DNA from 2 places in the Caulobacter sp. GW821-FHT10C03 genome. Region 2 is predicted to be linked to the other one. Evidence: riboswitches for the same ligand, from Rfam matches in the RefSeq annotation. Region 2 holds a riboswitch; the other holds the start of a gene.
What was found. Region 2 has a riboswitch for cobalamin ahead of AC07NG_RS10955 (TonB-dependent receptor plug domain-containing protein). Riboswitches for the same ligand answer to the same signal wherever they lie in the genome.

Region 1 (7,491 bases), on a different contig from region 2:
CCGCGCTGACACAGGGCGCGAAATGCTGTTCCTGCGGCGCGAGCAACCCCTGACCAACCGCGCCCTGCGGCTGATGTTCCGCGAGGCGCTGGTGCTGGCGGATGCGCACGGCGGGCGGCTGCATTCCTGGATGCACGCGCCGGGGCTGACGGAGTGGGAGGCGGCGCTGGGAGGTCCTTCTCCCCTTGCGGGAGAAGGTGGCGGCGAAGCCGACGGATGAGGGGTTTCTCAGATTTTGGACGCCGCGACAGCTGATCGGCTGTCGCGGCGTTTTGCGTTTGAGAGACCCCTCACCCTCCCATGCTGCGCATGGGTCCCTCCCTCTCCCGCAAGGGGAGAGGGATCAGAGTTGCGCCCGCGCCGCCTTGGCCGCCGCGACCATGTTGGCCAGGGCCGGCTCCACCTCTTCCCACCGCCGGGTCTTCAGGCCGCAGTCGGGGTTGACCCAGAGCTGCGACGACGACAGGCGCTGGCCGGCTTTTTCCAGGAGGTCGAGCATCTCGGCGGCCGCGGGGCTGCGGGGGGCGTGGATGTCGTAGACGCCGGGGCCGATCTGGGCCGGGTAGGCGTAGGCTTCGAAGGCGTCGAGCAGCTCCATCTTCGAGCGGGCGGTCTCGATGGAGATAACGTCGGCGTCCATGGCGCCGATGGCGGCGATGATGTCGTTGAACTCCGAATAGCACATGTGGGTGTGGACCTGGGTCTGGGGCTCCACGCCCGAGGCGGCGATGCGGAAGGCCTCGACGGCCCAGGCGAGGTAGGCGTCCCAGTCGCCGCGGCGCAGGGGCAGACCCTCGCGCAGGGCGGCTTCGTCGATCTGGATGATCGCCGCGCCGGCGGCTTCGAGGTCGACGACCTCGTCGCGGACGGCCAGAGCGATCTGGCGGCAGGTCTGCGAGCGGGGGATGTCGTCGCGGACGAACGACCACTGCAGGATGGTGACCGGGCCGGTCAGCATGCCCTTCATGGGGCGGGCGGTGAGGGATTGGGCGTAGGCCCACCATTCGACGGTCATCGGCGCGGGGCGCGAGACGTCGCCGTAGAGGATCGGCGGGCGCACGCAGCGCGAGCCGTAGGACTGGACCCAGGCGTGCTTGGTGAAGGTGAAGCCGGTCAGGCGCTCGCCGAAATACTGCACCATGTCGTTGCGTTCGAACTCGCCGTGGACCAGCACGTCGAGGCCGATCTCCTGCTGCCAGGCGACCGCGCGGGCGGTCTCGGCGCGCAGGAAGGCCTGGTAGTCGGCGTCGGGCAGCTGGCCCTTGGCGTGGGCGGCGCGGGCCTGGCGGACGGCGGCGGTCTGCGGGAACGAGCCGATGGTGGTGGTCGGCAGGGGCGGCAGGGAGAGCCTGGCCTGCTGTAGGGCGATGCGCTCGGCGAAGGGTGTGGCGCGGGTCGCGTCGGCCGGGACGAGGGCGGCGGCGCGGGCCTGGACGGCGGCGTCGTGGATCAGCGGCGAGGTCTTGCGTGAGGCGACGGCGGCGCTGGAGGCGGCGAGCTGGTCGCGGACGGCGGCGCGGCCGTGGTTCAGCGCCTTGGCCAGGACGGCCAGCTCCTCCAGCTTCTGGACGGCGAAGGCCAGCCACTGGCTGACTCGCGGGTCGAGGCCGGTCTCGATCGACAGGTCGAGCGGGGTGTGCAGCAGCGAGCAGGATGGGGCCAGGATCACGCGGTCGGGGCCGCGGGCGGAGACGACGGGCTCGACGCGGTCGAGGATGGCTTCGAGGTCGGCGCGCCAGACGTTGCGGCCGTCGATGACGCCCAGCGACAGGACGAGGCTGTCGCGGGCCAGGGCGAGGACGGCGTCGAGATCGCCCGGGGCGCGGACGAGATCCAGGTGCAGGCCCTCGACCGGCAGGTTGGCGGCGGTGGCGAGGTTGTCGCCATAGGTCCCGAAATAGCTGGCGAGAAGGATGCTGATGCGCGGGGCGGCGTGGGTCAGGGCGCCGTAGGCGCGGCGGATCTCGGCGCGCTCGAAGTCGGTGAGGTCGAGCGCCAGGCAGGGCTCGTCGATCTGCACCCAGTCGGCGCCGGCGGCGGCCAGGCGCTGGAGCAACTCGGCGTAGACCGGCAGCAGGGCGCTGAGCAGCGACAGCGGCTGGAAGTGGCGATCCTTCGACTTGGCCAGCTTCAGGAAGGTGACGGGGCCGAGGATGACCGGGCGGGTGTGGATCCCCTGGGCCTTGGCCTCGAGGAACTGATCGACGACCTTGGTCGAGGCCAGGGTGAAGGCCTGGCCGGGGGCCAGTTCAGGCGCGAGGTAGTGGTAGTTGGTGTCGAACCACTTGGTCATCTCGAGCGCCGGCAGGCCGGTTCCGGTTTGATGCGAGCAGCCGTGGTTGCAGGTCTCGGGCTCGCCTTGCCTCCCGCCGCCTTGCGTCCCTCTGGCCATGGCGAAGTAGAGCGGCAGGTCGACCGGGCCGCCGGTCCAGCCGTAGGCGGCGGGGATCGCGCCGACCATGACGGCGGTGTCGAGCACGTGGTCGTAGAGCGAGAAGTCGCCGCTGGGGACGTGGTCGACGCCGAGGTCGGCCTGGCGGCGCCAGGCGAGCGCACGCAGGGCGGCGGCTTCGGTTTCCAGCCCTTCGGCGTCGAGGCGGCCGGCCCAATGGGCTTCGAGGGCGGTCTTCAGGCGGCGCTGGGGGCCGATGCGGGGAAAGCCGAGGGCGGCGACGGTGACGGTCATTTCTTAGCCTCTGTCTCGATGGTGACGGAGGCTGGACGGGGCGCAGGCGCAGGCGCGCGAACGGGCTGGCCGACCCGCGCCTGGAGCTAGCGACCAGACCGGGCACCCCGCCGGAGGACGTTATCTGTCGAGGCAGGTCTCCTGGCTCGCGGGTCGACGCCGCCGTCCTGGCCTTCCCGATGCGCCACCGAGTCGAGTTCGGCGCATCAGTGACACGTATCGGACGGCCGCTCGCCGCTTACAGTTGCGGGGGCAGCGCCGGTTTCACACCGGCTTCCCTCTTAGCTTTGGACGCAAAACGTCCGCAGACCACGACCCGCTTATCAAGCCTGGGCCGGTCGGCGTTGTCAATAAGGACATAAAGATATCTTTATGTGATTTCAGATTGTGGTCGAGCGGGGCTTGGCCCGTGACAGGACGTCGCACACCGTTCATAAACCCCGCGTTCAGTCTCCATTCAGCCGTGCTCCTCTAAACCGGACGACATGAAGCCGATCCGCGCCATACTCGCCGCAGCCGCCATCGTCGCCGCCCTCCCGGGCGCGGCTCTGGCCCAGCGCGGCCCGGACTCGCTGGGCGCCGACTGGCGCGCCCGGCAGGACCAGGCGCGTGGCGGCGTGCAGTCGGGCCGCCTGGTGCCGCTGAGCGCGGTCATCGACAGCATCGCCCGCCGCACCCCCGGCCGCCTGCTCGACGCAGGGCTGGAAGGTCGCAACTACCGCATCCGCTGGGCGACCACGGACGGCCGCCGCATCGACTTCATCGTCGACGCCGAGAGCGGTCGCATCCTCAGCGGCGGGTAGAGCGTGACGGCTGAGACCATGAGCGATTTCGGCGTTCGTCACGCTCTACCTTTTGATTGCGAGCCTGTTTATCCGTTTCCGGCGGGACCGTCCGAACCGGACAGGCTCTAGGGAGTTCCCCGAGACATGCGCATCCTGCTCGTCGAAGACGATCCCGACCTGTCGCGCCAGCTGAAGCTGGCCCTCTCCGACGCGGGCTACGCCGTCGACCACGCCGCCGACGGCGAGGAGGCCCAGTTCCTGGGCGAGACCGAGCCCTATGACGCGGTGATCCTGGATCTTGGCCTGCCCAAGGTGGACGGGGTGTCGGTGCTGGAGCGCTGGCGGCGCGGAAACGTCGCCACTCCGGTGCTGATCCTGACCGCCCGCGGCGCCTGGAGCGAGAAGGTCGCCGGCTTCGACGCCGGGGCCGACGACTACCTGACCAAGCCCTTCCACACCGAGGAACTGCTGGCGCGCCTGCGGGCGCTGCTGCGGCGCTCGGCCGGCCACGCCGCGCCGAGCCTGACCTGCGGCGGCCTGCGCCTGGACCCGCGCGCGGCGCGGGCCAGCGTCAACGGCGAGCCGCTGCGCCTGACCTCGCTGGAATACCGCCTGCTGCACTACATGATGATGCACCAGGGCCGGGTGATCGGCCGCACCGAGCTGGTCGAGCACCTGTACGACCAGGACTTCGACCGCGACAGCAACACCATCGAGGTGTTCATCGGCCGGTTGCGCAAGAAGCTGGGCGCCGACCGCATCGAGACGGTGCGGGGCCTGGGCTACCGCCTGATCCCGCTGGAAGGCGAGACCGCGGGGTGATCGCGCGCGGGGGCGAGGCTTGATGCTCGACTTCCGCAAGCGCTCGCTCGTCCGGCGGCTGGTGCTGCTGGCGGCGATCTGGACGCTGTTCGTGCTGCTGGCGGCCGGGGCCTTCCTGACCGCCCAGTTCCGCGACGCGGCCATCCGCCGCTTCGATCAGTCGCTGGCGGTGCTGACCGACGACCTCTATGCCGGTTCGACGGTGGAGGACGGGGTGGTCAAGGCGCCGTTCCTGACCGACATCCGCGCCACGCGGGCCTATTCCGGCCGCTACTGGGCGATCTTCGCCCAGAAGAGCGGCGGCGGGCTCTCGGCGATCGAGCGCTCGCGCTCGCTGTTCGACAGCGACCTGATGCTGTCCACCGCCCAGATCGACCGGCTGACGGCCGACCCGGGCAAGACCCTCTACTTCGACATGCGCGGGCCGCAGGACAAGCCGCTGCGGGCGGCGGCGATCCTGACGCGGCTGCCGGGGCATCCGGCGCCGGTGGTGTTCATCGCCGCCGAGGACCGATCCCCGATCGACGACGACGCCGACCGCTTCGGCCGGATCACGGCTTTCGCCCTGCTGCTGCTGGGCGTGGGCCTGATCGTGGCCATCGTCGTCCAGGTGCGCTTTGGCCTGCAGCCGATCTTCCGCCTGCGTCGCGAGATCGCCGGGGTGCGCAGCGGCAAGGCCGAAAGGCTGGTCGGGCCCTATCCGGAGGAGCTGGAGCCGCTGGCCGGCGAGCTGAACGGCCTGCTGGCCCACAACCAGGAAGTCGTCGAGCGCCAGCGCACCCACGTCGGCAACCTGGCCCACGCCCTGAAGACGCCGCTGTCGGTGATGCTGACCGAGGCCAGCCAGCAGGGCGGGGCGCTGGCGGAAGTCGTCGAGCGCCAGGCCCAGACCATGCGCGAGCAGGTCGACCACCATCTGCGCCGGGCGCGGGCGGCGGCGCGTTCGCAGACCAGCGGCGAGCGCACGCCGGTGGAGCCGATCCTCGACGAACTGGCCGTGACCCTGGAGCGGATCTTCCAGGACAAGAACGACGGGCGGGGCGTGGAGATCGACTGGCGCTGTCCGGAAGACCTGTGCTTCCAGGGCGAGCGGCAGGACTTCATGGAGCTGGCCGGCAACGTCATGGAGAACGCCGGCAAGTGGTCGAAGGCCCGCATCCGCGCCGAGGCCAAGGCGGACGGCGAGGGCCGCATGCTGCTGACCGTCGACGACGACGGCCCGGGCATTCCGGCCGAGCAGCGGGCCCAGGCGCTGAAGCGCGGTCAGCGGATGGACGAGCACACGCCGGGCACCGGGCTTGGCCTGTCGATCGTCGACGAACTGGCGCGGGCCTATGGCGGCTCGGTGACCCTGGACGATTCGCCGCTGGGCGGCCTGCGGGTGGTGCTGTCGCTGCCGCGCGCGGAGGGTTAACGCTACCGCGCGCCACTCTGGCGATAGCGCGCTGTCGTCAAGGTGGAGCTTTCGGCGCCGCGACACTTCGCCTTGCCTTGCGGTGTTGAAAAAGCAGCGGTTTCGGAAAGTCTTAACCTCGTTGGCAACATGGTTGACGCTGCCTGGACATGTCCCGTCCCCGGCGGAGATCGATGCCCGCAATCGCCGCGCACAAACTGCAGATCCTCAGGACGCTGGTCGAGACCGCGCCCGATGCGGCCCTGCGCAGTCTCGAGCTCGCCCTGGCCAACGCCGGCGGGCAGGGGGCGCTGGCGACCGTGCGGGCCATGGTCGAGGACGAGACCGCCGATCGCTACGTCCGCAACACCATTCTTTCCCCCATCGCGCCGCTGTGCCAGCCGCGCGCCGAGGACCTGCCGCAGTTTCCGCGCCGGGCGCTGGCCCTGCTGTGGAAGGCGCTGAAGGTCGAGGCCCCGCGCCAGGTCGCCGAGGGCGCGGCGCGCTGCAATCCCTGGGATCTCGACAACGGCGCGCCCGACGTCTTCAACGAGCTGTGCAAGATCGCCGCCCGCGGCCTGCGCGCGGCCGAGCGGCCTGAGTACGAGGCGATCGCCCAGATCTGCGACGCCGACGAGCTGGCCGACTATCTCGACCTGTCGGTGATCGTCCGCAACGCCCTGCCGCGGCTGTCGGAGTGGGTCAGCCGGATGAGCGGCGAGCGCGCGGCGGCCGCGCGCCTGGCTTATCGCGACGCCTGCGCGATCAGCGACGACGCCGGTCCGCGGATGTTCGAGATGCTGGCGGCGCACCTGCCCGAGCCCTGGCGGATCCTGCGGGTGATCTCGGCGGTGATGGACCGTCCCAACGACCGCTACCTGGCCTCGTCGGAGGTCAAGGAATTCGGCGAGCGGATGCTGGCCGACATCGAGGCCAGCATCGAGCACGTGCGCGGCTTCGACCTGGAGGGCGGCGAGGCCTCGGGCCGTTCGGCGGCGGCCTCGGCCCAGCGCATCGCCCACCAGCTGACCGAGTTCGAGCAGGCCGTGGACGTGGCCAAGGACGGCCCGTGGGGCAAGCGCCTGGCCAAGTTCAAGCAGGCGGCGGCCCAGGCGGCCGAGACGCGGATGAACGCCGCCGACAAGGAGCTGGGCCTGGCCCTGCCGCTGCGGCCGATCTCGATGATGGGCAAGATGGGCGGCGGCAAGGGCGTGCCGAGGCTCGAAGAGGCGCCGGATGCGGCCCTGGTGCGCCGCGCCGCCTCGGCCCTGGCCTTCATCGAGGACCTGCGGCCCTGCGCGGCCCAGGCCGGCTACGGCTCGACCCGCGCCAAGGTGCTGGAGAAGCTGAACCAGCGGCTGGACCAGTACATCGAGGACAGCCTGCACGTGGCCCGCACCGGCGAGGGCGGCGACCCTCAGGTGGCCCGCGCCTATCTCGAGATCGCCGCCGCCTACATCGCCCACACCCGCGACGAGAAGACCGCCGAGATCGTCCGCCGACGGGCCGTCGCGGCGATGGCGGCTTAGCGCTTCCGCGCAATCTGCGCCTTACGTGCTTTTTTCACTGACGCGCAGGTCGATCTGCGGCTAACAGCGAACCATGATCGGTTTTTGGATCGCCGCCGCGGGTCTGTCCGCCGCCGCCGCCGCCCTGGTGCTGCGGGGCGCCGCGCACGGGCTCGCGCCCGCCGGGGACGACCCGGCCCTGGCCGTCCACCGCCGGCAGCTTTCCGAGATCGACGACCTGGCCGAGCGCGGCCTGCTGGCCGACAGCGAGCTGAAGGCCGCCCGCGCCGAGGCCGG
Region 2 (7,491 bases):
TGATGGCCGGCTCGGCCTTCACCCTGGTCGCGTGCGACGATCCCGGCTCGGCCACCCAGTGGGGCGATCCCCCCGCGGCCGTCTCGGGCAAGAAGGTCGACGCCTCCAGCTTCGCCAATCTCGACGAGTGCAAGGCCTCGGGCGACTTCACGGCCGACCAGTGCCAGACGGCCTATGACGAGGCCCAGAAGGCCAGCGCCGAGAACGCGCCCAAGTTCTCCGACCAGCAGAGCTGCGAGGAGCGCTACGGCGTCGACCAGTGCGTGCCGCGCAGCCAGGCCAACGGCGGCGGCAGCTTCTTCACCCCGCTGCTGACCGGCTTCATCATCGGCCAGGCGCTGGAAGGCATGAGCAACCGCGGCTATCGCGGCGCGCCGATGTATCGCGACCGCGACGGCACCTATTACAGCGGCTCGGGCTATCCGGTGTCGCGCGACTACCTGACCGGCCGCAGCCGGGTGCGCACCGACAGCTTCGACGCCCCGTCGCGTTACGAGGCCCCGACCCGCGTGCAGAGCCGCAGCAGCGTCATCTCGCGCGGCGGCTTCGGCGGCGGCTCGCGCGGCTTCGGCGGCTAGAGGGAACTGAAGGCGGGGCGTCTCGCGTTGGTTTATCGACGACCACGCGAGACGACCGCATGACCGACAAGACCATCACGGGGGTTCCCCAGCCGCGCTGGTGGCAGCGCCACCCCACCCTGGCCTTCTGCGCCGCCTGGGGTCTGGGTCTGGGACTGTTCGCGACCGCCGTGGCGGTGGGACTTCAGGCCGCGGCCTGAACGCCCGCGCGCTGCATGGCGCGCACGGCCGACAGCAGGCGAGCCGGCGTCACCGGCTTTTCGAGCCACTGGTCGGGCTCGACCTGCAGCACGCTCGGATCGCTGGCCGAGACCATCAGCACCGGCGTTCCCCGCCCTTCGAGCGAACGGATCAGTTCGGCGCCCGTCATGCGCGGCATGGCGTTGTCGGTGATCAGCAGGTCGGGCGCGAAGGCGTCGAAGGCTTCCAGCGCTTCCTGGCCGTCACGGCTCCACAGCACCTCGAACCCCGCCTCTTCCAGCAGGACCTCGTAGACGCCGCCAAGCAGCATGTCGTCTTCGGCGATGAGGATCCGTCGCATGGCAGCCCGCCCGTCGAATTAAGTGAATTCGAATGTGTAAATAGGTCTTAACCATGCCTGCGCCCCCGGTGTCTGCGTGCGCAATCGTCGCATCGCCGAAAGTTGAGCAATCGGGGCGAGAGCGTCGGGAATCACTTCATCCGCAGGCTTAGTCCGGCGACGACCAGTTCGACGGCGTCGGCGGCGGCCGCCAGGGCCTGATGCAGCCGGCCGGCCTCGTCGCGGAACCTGCGGGCCAAGGCGTTGTCAGGCACGACACCCCAGCCGACCTCGTTGGACACCAGCCAGAGCTCGCCATCGAAGGCCGAGGCCGCCGCGACCAGCGCTGCCGCTTCGGTCGAGAGATCTTTTTCCGCCAGCATGAGGTTGGTCAACCAAAGGGTCAGGCAGTCGACCACCGCCACGCCGCCCGGCGGTAGGCCGCGCAAGGCGGAAGCGAGATCGAAAGGCGCCTCCAGGGTGGTCCAGGCCTGGCCGCGATCGGCCTGGTGGCGGGCGATGCGCGCCTCCATCTCGGCGTCGAAGGCCTGGGCGGTGACGATCATGACCGGTCGGACGCCGACCGCGGCGGCCCTCGCCTCGGCCGCCCCTTGCGCGAAAGCGCTCTTACCCGAGCGGGCGCCGCCTAGAACCAGGGTCAGTGACAACGGGGAACTCCAGATTGACGGTGTGCGGCGCACCCTATAGTCCAGCCGGCGCGACAGGTTCCTCCCAAAGAGGATGAAAAGGGAACTCGGGTGTGAAACCCGGGCTGCCCCCGCAACTGTAAGCGGCGAGTTCGCGCGTCACATGCCACTGGGTCTGTTCTTCGGAAGAGAACTGGGAAGGCGACGCGCAGCAACGATGACCCGCGAGCCAGGAGACCTGCCTGTCGCGGTCGTCCTTCGTCCGGCCGGGGTGCGCCGTACGATCGGGTCTTCCCGCATGGCGACGCTTCGGTCCGGGCGTGTTCACGAGAACACGCTCCTTCTTGTCGCGCACGGAGGAATGACATGCGCCCTGTTTCCCTGCTGGCCCTGGCGGCCGCAGTTCCCGCCCTGGCCCTGCCTGGCCTGGCTTTCGCCGATACGGCCGTGGCCGAAGTCGATCAGGTGGTGGTCACCGCCGGTCGCGAGCCCGAAAAGCTGTCGGAAGTCTCGACCAGCATGACGGTGATCGACGCCGAGGCCCTAAAGAAGGCCCAGGCCGTCGTGATCTCCGACCTGCTGTCGCGCACGCCGGGCGTCACCGTCACCCGCAACGGCGGCGTCGGCGGCACGACCCAGCTGCGCATCCGCGGCGCTGAAACCGACCAGACCGTGGTGCTGATCGACGGCGTCAAGCTGAACGATCCGTCCTCGACCGGCGGCGGCTACAACTTCGCCACCCTGCTGGCCGGCAACGTCAACCGCATCGAAGTGCTGCGCGGCTCGCAATCGACCCTGTGGGGCAGCCAGGCCATCGGCGGCGTCGTCAACCTGCTGACCGCCACGCCCAGCGGCCCGCTCACCACCCAGCTGGCGACCGAGATCGGCTCGCGCGACACCGCTTATGGCAACGCCGCGCTCAGCGCCGGCGGCGACTGGGGCGGCTGGCGCATCGCCGGCGCCTACTACACCACCGACGGCGTCTCGGCTTTCGGCAAGTCGTACGGCGGCAAGGAGAAGGACGGCTACCGCAACGCGGGCGTCAGCGGTCGCCTGGACCTGAACGTCACCGACTGGGCCACCGTCGACCTGCGCACGTCCTACGCCGCCTCGAAGAACGAATTCGACGGCTTCCCCGCCCCGACCTACGCCTTCGCCGACAGCCCCGAATACGGCAAGACCAAGGAACTGGTCAGCTACGCCGGCGTGCGCCTGAGCGCCTTCGACGGCGCGCTGAAAAACCGCCTCGGCTTCGGCTACACCCAGACCGACCGCGACAACTTCGATCCCAGCTCGTCGGTCCCCAAGACCTTCGACGCCCGCGGCACCAACAAGCGCTTCGAATACCAGGGCACCTGGCAGGTCAGCGAGATCCTCCGCGCGACCTTCGGGGCCGAGACCGAGCGCTCGTGGTTCCGCACCGCCTCGCCGTCGGAATGGGAACCGAACCCGACGCCCGACAGCCACGCCGCGCGCACCGACAGCCTGTACCTGCACCTGCGCGCCCAGCCGGTCGAGGGCCTGACCCTGACGGGCGGCGTGCGCCGGGAGGACCACTCGGCCTTCGGCGACGCCACGGTCTACCAGGCCGGCGCGTCCTACAGCCCCAACGGCGGCGTGACGGTATTCCGCGCCAACTACGGCGAGGGCTTCAAGGCCCCGTCGCTGTACCAGCTCTACAGCATCTACGGCGATGCGAACCTGAAGCCCGAGGAGTCGGAAAGCGTCGACCTGGGCGTCGAGCACAGCGTGCTGAACGGTCGCGTGCGCGCGGGCCTGACCTGGTTCCACCGCGACATCACCAACCAGATCGACTACGTCTCCAACAACACCCCGCCCAACTACGGCGGCTACGCCAACTTCGCCAAGACGGAGACCAGCGGCGTGGAGCTGGAGACCACCATCGAGGTGACCTCGTCGCTGAAGGTGACGGCGAACTACACCAACATGGACCCGATCAACCGTTCGGCCACCAACAACGGCAAGCGCCTTCCGCGCCGCGCCGGCGAGACGGCCAACCTGAACGCCGACTACGACTGGAAGAGCGGCCTGACCACGGGCGTCTCGGTGCAGTACGTGGGCGAGAGCTACGACAACGCCACCAACACCCGCCGCCTGAAGAGCTACGCCCTCTTCGACCTGCGGGCCGCCTATCCCCTGAACGACACCTTCGAGGTGTTCGGCCGCGTCGAGAACCTCTTCGACAAGGAATACCAGACCATCTACCGCTACGGCTCGGTGGGCCGCGGCGCCTTCGCCGGCGTCCGGGCGAAGTTCTGATGAGCGGTTCGCCGTCGTCCCTTTCCGGACACGGCGGCCGCCTGGCGGCGGCGCGGGCGCGTTTTCCGGATGCGCCCGCGCCGTGGCTGGACCTGTCGACGGGGATCAATCCTCGCCCCTATCCGGTTCCGCCCCAGGCCTTCGAGGACTGGGGCCGCCTGCCCGATCCGGCCGACCTAGCGCGGCTGGAGGCCGTCGCGGCGAAGGCCTTCGGCGTGGACGATCCCGCCCGGGTGGTCGCCGTGCCCGGCAGCGAGACGGCGATCCGCCTGCTGCCCAAGATCCTGCCTCGCGGCAGGGTCAGCCTGCCGGTTCCCACCTATTCCAGCCACCCGCTCGCCTGGCGGCGCGTCGGTTCCGAGGTCGTGGCCGATCCGGACGAGGCCGACCTGTGCGTGGTGGTGAACCCCAACAATCCCGACGGCCGCAGCCTGGCGCCCGAGGCGGTGCTGGCGCTAGGCCAGCGCGGCGCGGTGGTCGACGAGGCCTTCGTCGAGTGCGAGCCGTCGCTGTCGGTCGCCCCGTTCGCCGGCGCGCCGGACCATGAGCGGCTGATCGTGCTGCGCTCGTTCGGCAAGTTCTACGGTCTGGCCGGACTTCGGCTGGGCTTCGTGATCGCCCGGCCGGCGCTCGCCAGACGCCTGCGCGAGACCCTGGGCGAATGGCCCCTCTCCGCCCCCGCCCTGGCCGCGGGCCTGGCGGCCTATCCCGACACCGCCTGGGCGAACGCGACGCGCGCGAGCCTGGCCGACGACGCCGCGCGGCTGGACGCTCTCTTGGCCCGCGCCGGGTTCGAGGTGGTCGGCGGGACCAGCCTGTTCCGCCTGGCCCGTGCGACCGACGCAGCCGTCCGCTTCGAGACCCTGGCGCGCGCCGGGATCCTGACGCGGCCCTTCGATCACGACCCGAGCCTGTTACGCTTCGGCCTGCCCGGATTCGACGCCGACTGGGCGCGCCTGGCCGCCGCCCTGGAGACCCCGCGATGAGCGACAACGCCAACGAGCAGCACGCCGAGGCGATGCGCGCCCTCAAGGCCGAGCGTGAAGAGCTGATGAAATCGAAGACCCTGGAGAAGGGTCTGCTGCTGGTCCACACCGGCGACGGCAAGGGCAAGTCCTCGGCCGGCTTCGGCATGGTCGCCCGCTCGCTGGGCTGGGGCATGCAGGTGGGTGTCGTGCAGTTCATCAAGGGCAAGTGGAAGACCGGCGAGCGCCTGTTCTTCAGCCGCTTTCCAGACCAGGTGCGTTACCGCGTCATGGGCGAAGGCTTCACCTGGGACACCCAGGACCGCGAGCGCGACGTCACTGCGGCCAAGGCGGCGTGGGAAGAGAGCAAGGCGATGATCGCCGATCCGACGCTCGACTTCGTGCTGCTGGACGAGATCAACATCGCCCTGCGCTACGACTATCTCGACATCGACGAGGTGGTGGAAGTGCTGAAGGCCCGCCCCAATGACAAGCATGTCTGCCTGACCGGCCGCAACGCCAAGCCGCAGCTCCTGGAGATCGCCGACCTGGTCACCGAGATGACCCTGGTCAAGCATCCGTTCGAGCAGGGTTTCAAGGCCCAGCGCGGGGTGGAGTTTTGACTGGTTTCAGCAGGCGGGTCGCTCTGGGGGCTAGCCTTGTCGTCGGCCTCGGCGCCGCCGCGCCGAAGAAGCCGCGCCTGGTCTCCCTCAATCCCTGCCTGGACGGCGTGCTGGTCGAGGTGGCCGACCGCGACCAGATCGCGGCGCTCAGCCACTACGCCCGCGATCCGCAGCAGTCGAGCATCGCCGAGCGGGCCAAGTCCTATCCGATGACCTACGAGAGCGCCGAGGAGGTGATCGCGCTTAGGCCCGACGTGGTGCTGAGCGCCGCCCACTCCTCGCCCGCCACCCGCGCGGCTCTCAAGAGGCTAGGCGTGCGGGCCGAGCTCTTCAAGGTGCCCAACAGCTGGGCCGAGAACCAGGAAGACATCCGCCGCATCGCCGCCGCCGCCGGTCACCCGGAGCGCGGTGAAGCTCTGATCGCCCGCATCGACCGGGCCCTGGCCGACGCCGCGCCGCCGCCGGGATCGAGGCCGCTGGAGGCGTTGGTCTTCCAGCCCAACGGCTTCGCGGCCGGCGAAGGCACGCTGGTCGACGAGATGCTGACCCGCACCGGTTTCAAGAACGTCGCCAGCCGCTACGGCCTCAAGAAGTGGGGCAACGTCCCGCTGGAGCGGCTGCTGGCCGATCCGCCGCAGGTGCTGCTGGCCGGACAGGCCCGTCCCGACGCCCCGACCTGGGCCGAGCGGATGCTCAACCACCCAGCCCTGGCCAAGGTGAGCCACCGCATGACCCGCGAGACCTTCCCCGAGCGGCTGCTCTATTGCGGCGGCCCGACCCTGATCCACACCGCCGCGACCCTGGCGGCCGCCCGCCGCAACGCCCTGAAGGCCCGAGCATGAGCCATAACCGCCGAACCTGGCTGCTGATCGCCGGCCTGCTGCTGGCCGTGGCGGTCCTCTTCGGGCTGTCGCTGATGAGCGGCCGCGTCTGGGCGCCGTGGAGCGCCTGGGTCGACCGGTCCGACCCGCGCTGGGCGATCATCTTCGAACTGCGCCTGCCGCGCACCGTGCTGGCCGTGGCCATCGGCGCGGCGCTGGGCATGTCGGGCGCGGCCATGCAGGGCTACACCCGCAACCCGCTGGCCGATCCGGGCGTGCTGGGCGTCTCGTCGATGGCGGCGCTGGGGGCGGTGATGAGCCTCTATCTGGGCCTGGCCTTCACCGCGACCTGGCTGCTGCCGGCCTGCGCGGTGCTGGGCGCGGCGATCGGCGTCGGCCTGATGCTGGCCCTGGCCGGCACGACCGGCGGCACGGTCACCTTCCTGCTGGCCGGCGTGATCCTCAACACCGTGGCCAGCGCCGGCGTCGCGCTGGCTCTGTCGCTGGCGCCGAACCCATGGGCGGCGCAGGAGATCATCAGCTGGCTCTTGGGCTCGCTGGCCGACCGCAGCGTCGACGAGGTGCGGCTGGCCGTGCCGCTGATCGTGGCGGGCCTGGCCGTGCTGCTGACCCTGCCGCGCTCGCTGGACGCCCTGACCCTTGGCGAGACCGGAGCCGCGGCCCTCGGCGTCAACCTGTCGGCCGTGCGGGTGCTGCTGGCCGTCGGCGTCGGCGTCGCTTCCGGCGCCAGCGTGGCCGTCACGGGCCTGATCGGCTTCGTCGGCCTGATCGCTCCCCACCTGGTGCGGCCGCTGGTCGGGCATAGGCCTGGGGCGCTGCTCGTGCCGTCGGCCCTGGCCGGTTCGGCCCTGGTGCTGGCGGCCGACATCATGGTGCGCCTGACCCCGTCGGCGGCCGAGATGCGGCTGGGCGTGGCCACCGCCGCCGTCGGCGGTCCGTTCTTCCTGGCCCTCCTGATCACCATGCGCCGGAGGCTTGCATGAGCGCCCCGCTTTCCGCCGAGAACCTTACCGTCGCCCTGGGCGGTCGCCCGGTG

Region 1: linked by a shared signal. The riboswitch ahead of metE (5-methyltetrahydropteroyltriglutamate--homocysteine S-methyltransferase) and the one ahead of AC07NG_RS10955 (TonB-dependent receptor plug domain-containing protein) in region 2 are both predicted to bind cobalamin.

Annotation. Positions count from the first base shown of each region.
Region 1 covers NZ_JBWKNI010000003.1:180,291-187,781, forward strand. Annotated here, with positions in the region: gene AC07NG_RS04940 (hypothetical protein) at 1-220, shown strand, start outside; gene metE (5-methyltetrahydropteroyltriglutamate--homocysteine S-methyltransferase) at 344-2,686, opposite strand; cobalamin riboswitch at 2,801-3,015, opposite strand; gene AC07NG_RS04950 (PepSY domain-containing protein) at 3,172-3,489, shown strand; gene AC07NG_RS04955 (response regulator transcription factor) at 3,616-4,293, shown strand; gene AC07NG_RS04960 (sensor histidine kinase) at 4,316-5,707, shown strand; gene AC07NG_RS04965 (hypothetical protein) at 5,881-7,215, shown strand; gene ccmI (c-type cytochrome biogenesis protein CcmI) at 7,289-7,491, shown strand, end outside.
Region 2 covers NZ_JBWKNI010000007.1:27,309-34,799, forward strand. Annotated here, with positions in the region: gene AC07NG_RS10935 (DUF1190 domain-containing protein) at 1-578, shown strand, start outside; gene AC07NG_RS10940 (hypothetical protein) at 638-778, shown strand; gene AC07NG_RS10945 (response regulator transcription factor) at 763-1,119, opposite strand; gene cobU (bifunctional adenosylcobinamide kinase/adenosylcobinamide-phosphate guanylyltransferase) at 1,251-1,766, opposite strand; cobalamin riboswitch at 1,805-2,005, shown strand; gene AC07NG_RS10955 (TonB-dependent receptor plug domain-containing protein) at 2,112-4,025, shown strand; gene cobD (threonine-phosphate decarboxylase CobD) at 4,025-5,011, shown strand; gene cobO (cob(I)yrinic acid a,c-diamide adenosyltransferase) at 5,008-5,613, shown strand; gene AC07NG_RS10970 (ABC transporter substrate-binding protein) at 5,610-6,455, shown strand; gene AC07NG_RS10975 (FecCD family ABC transporter permease) at 6,452-7,438, shown strand; gene AC07NG_RS10980 (ABC transporter ATP-binding protein) at 7,435-7,491, shown strand, end outside.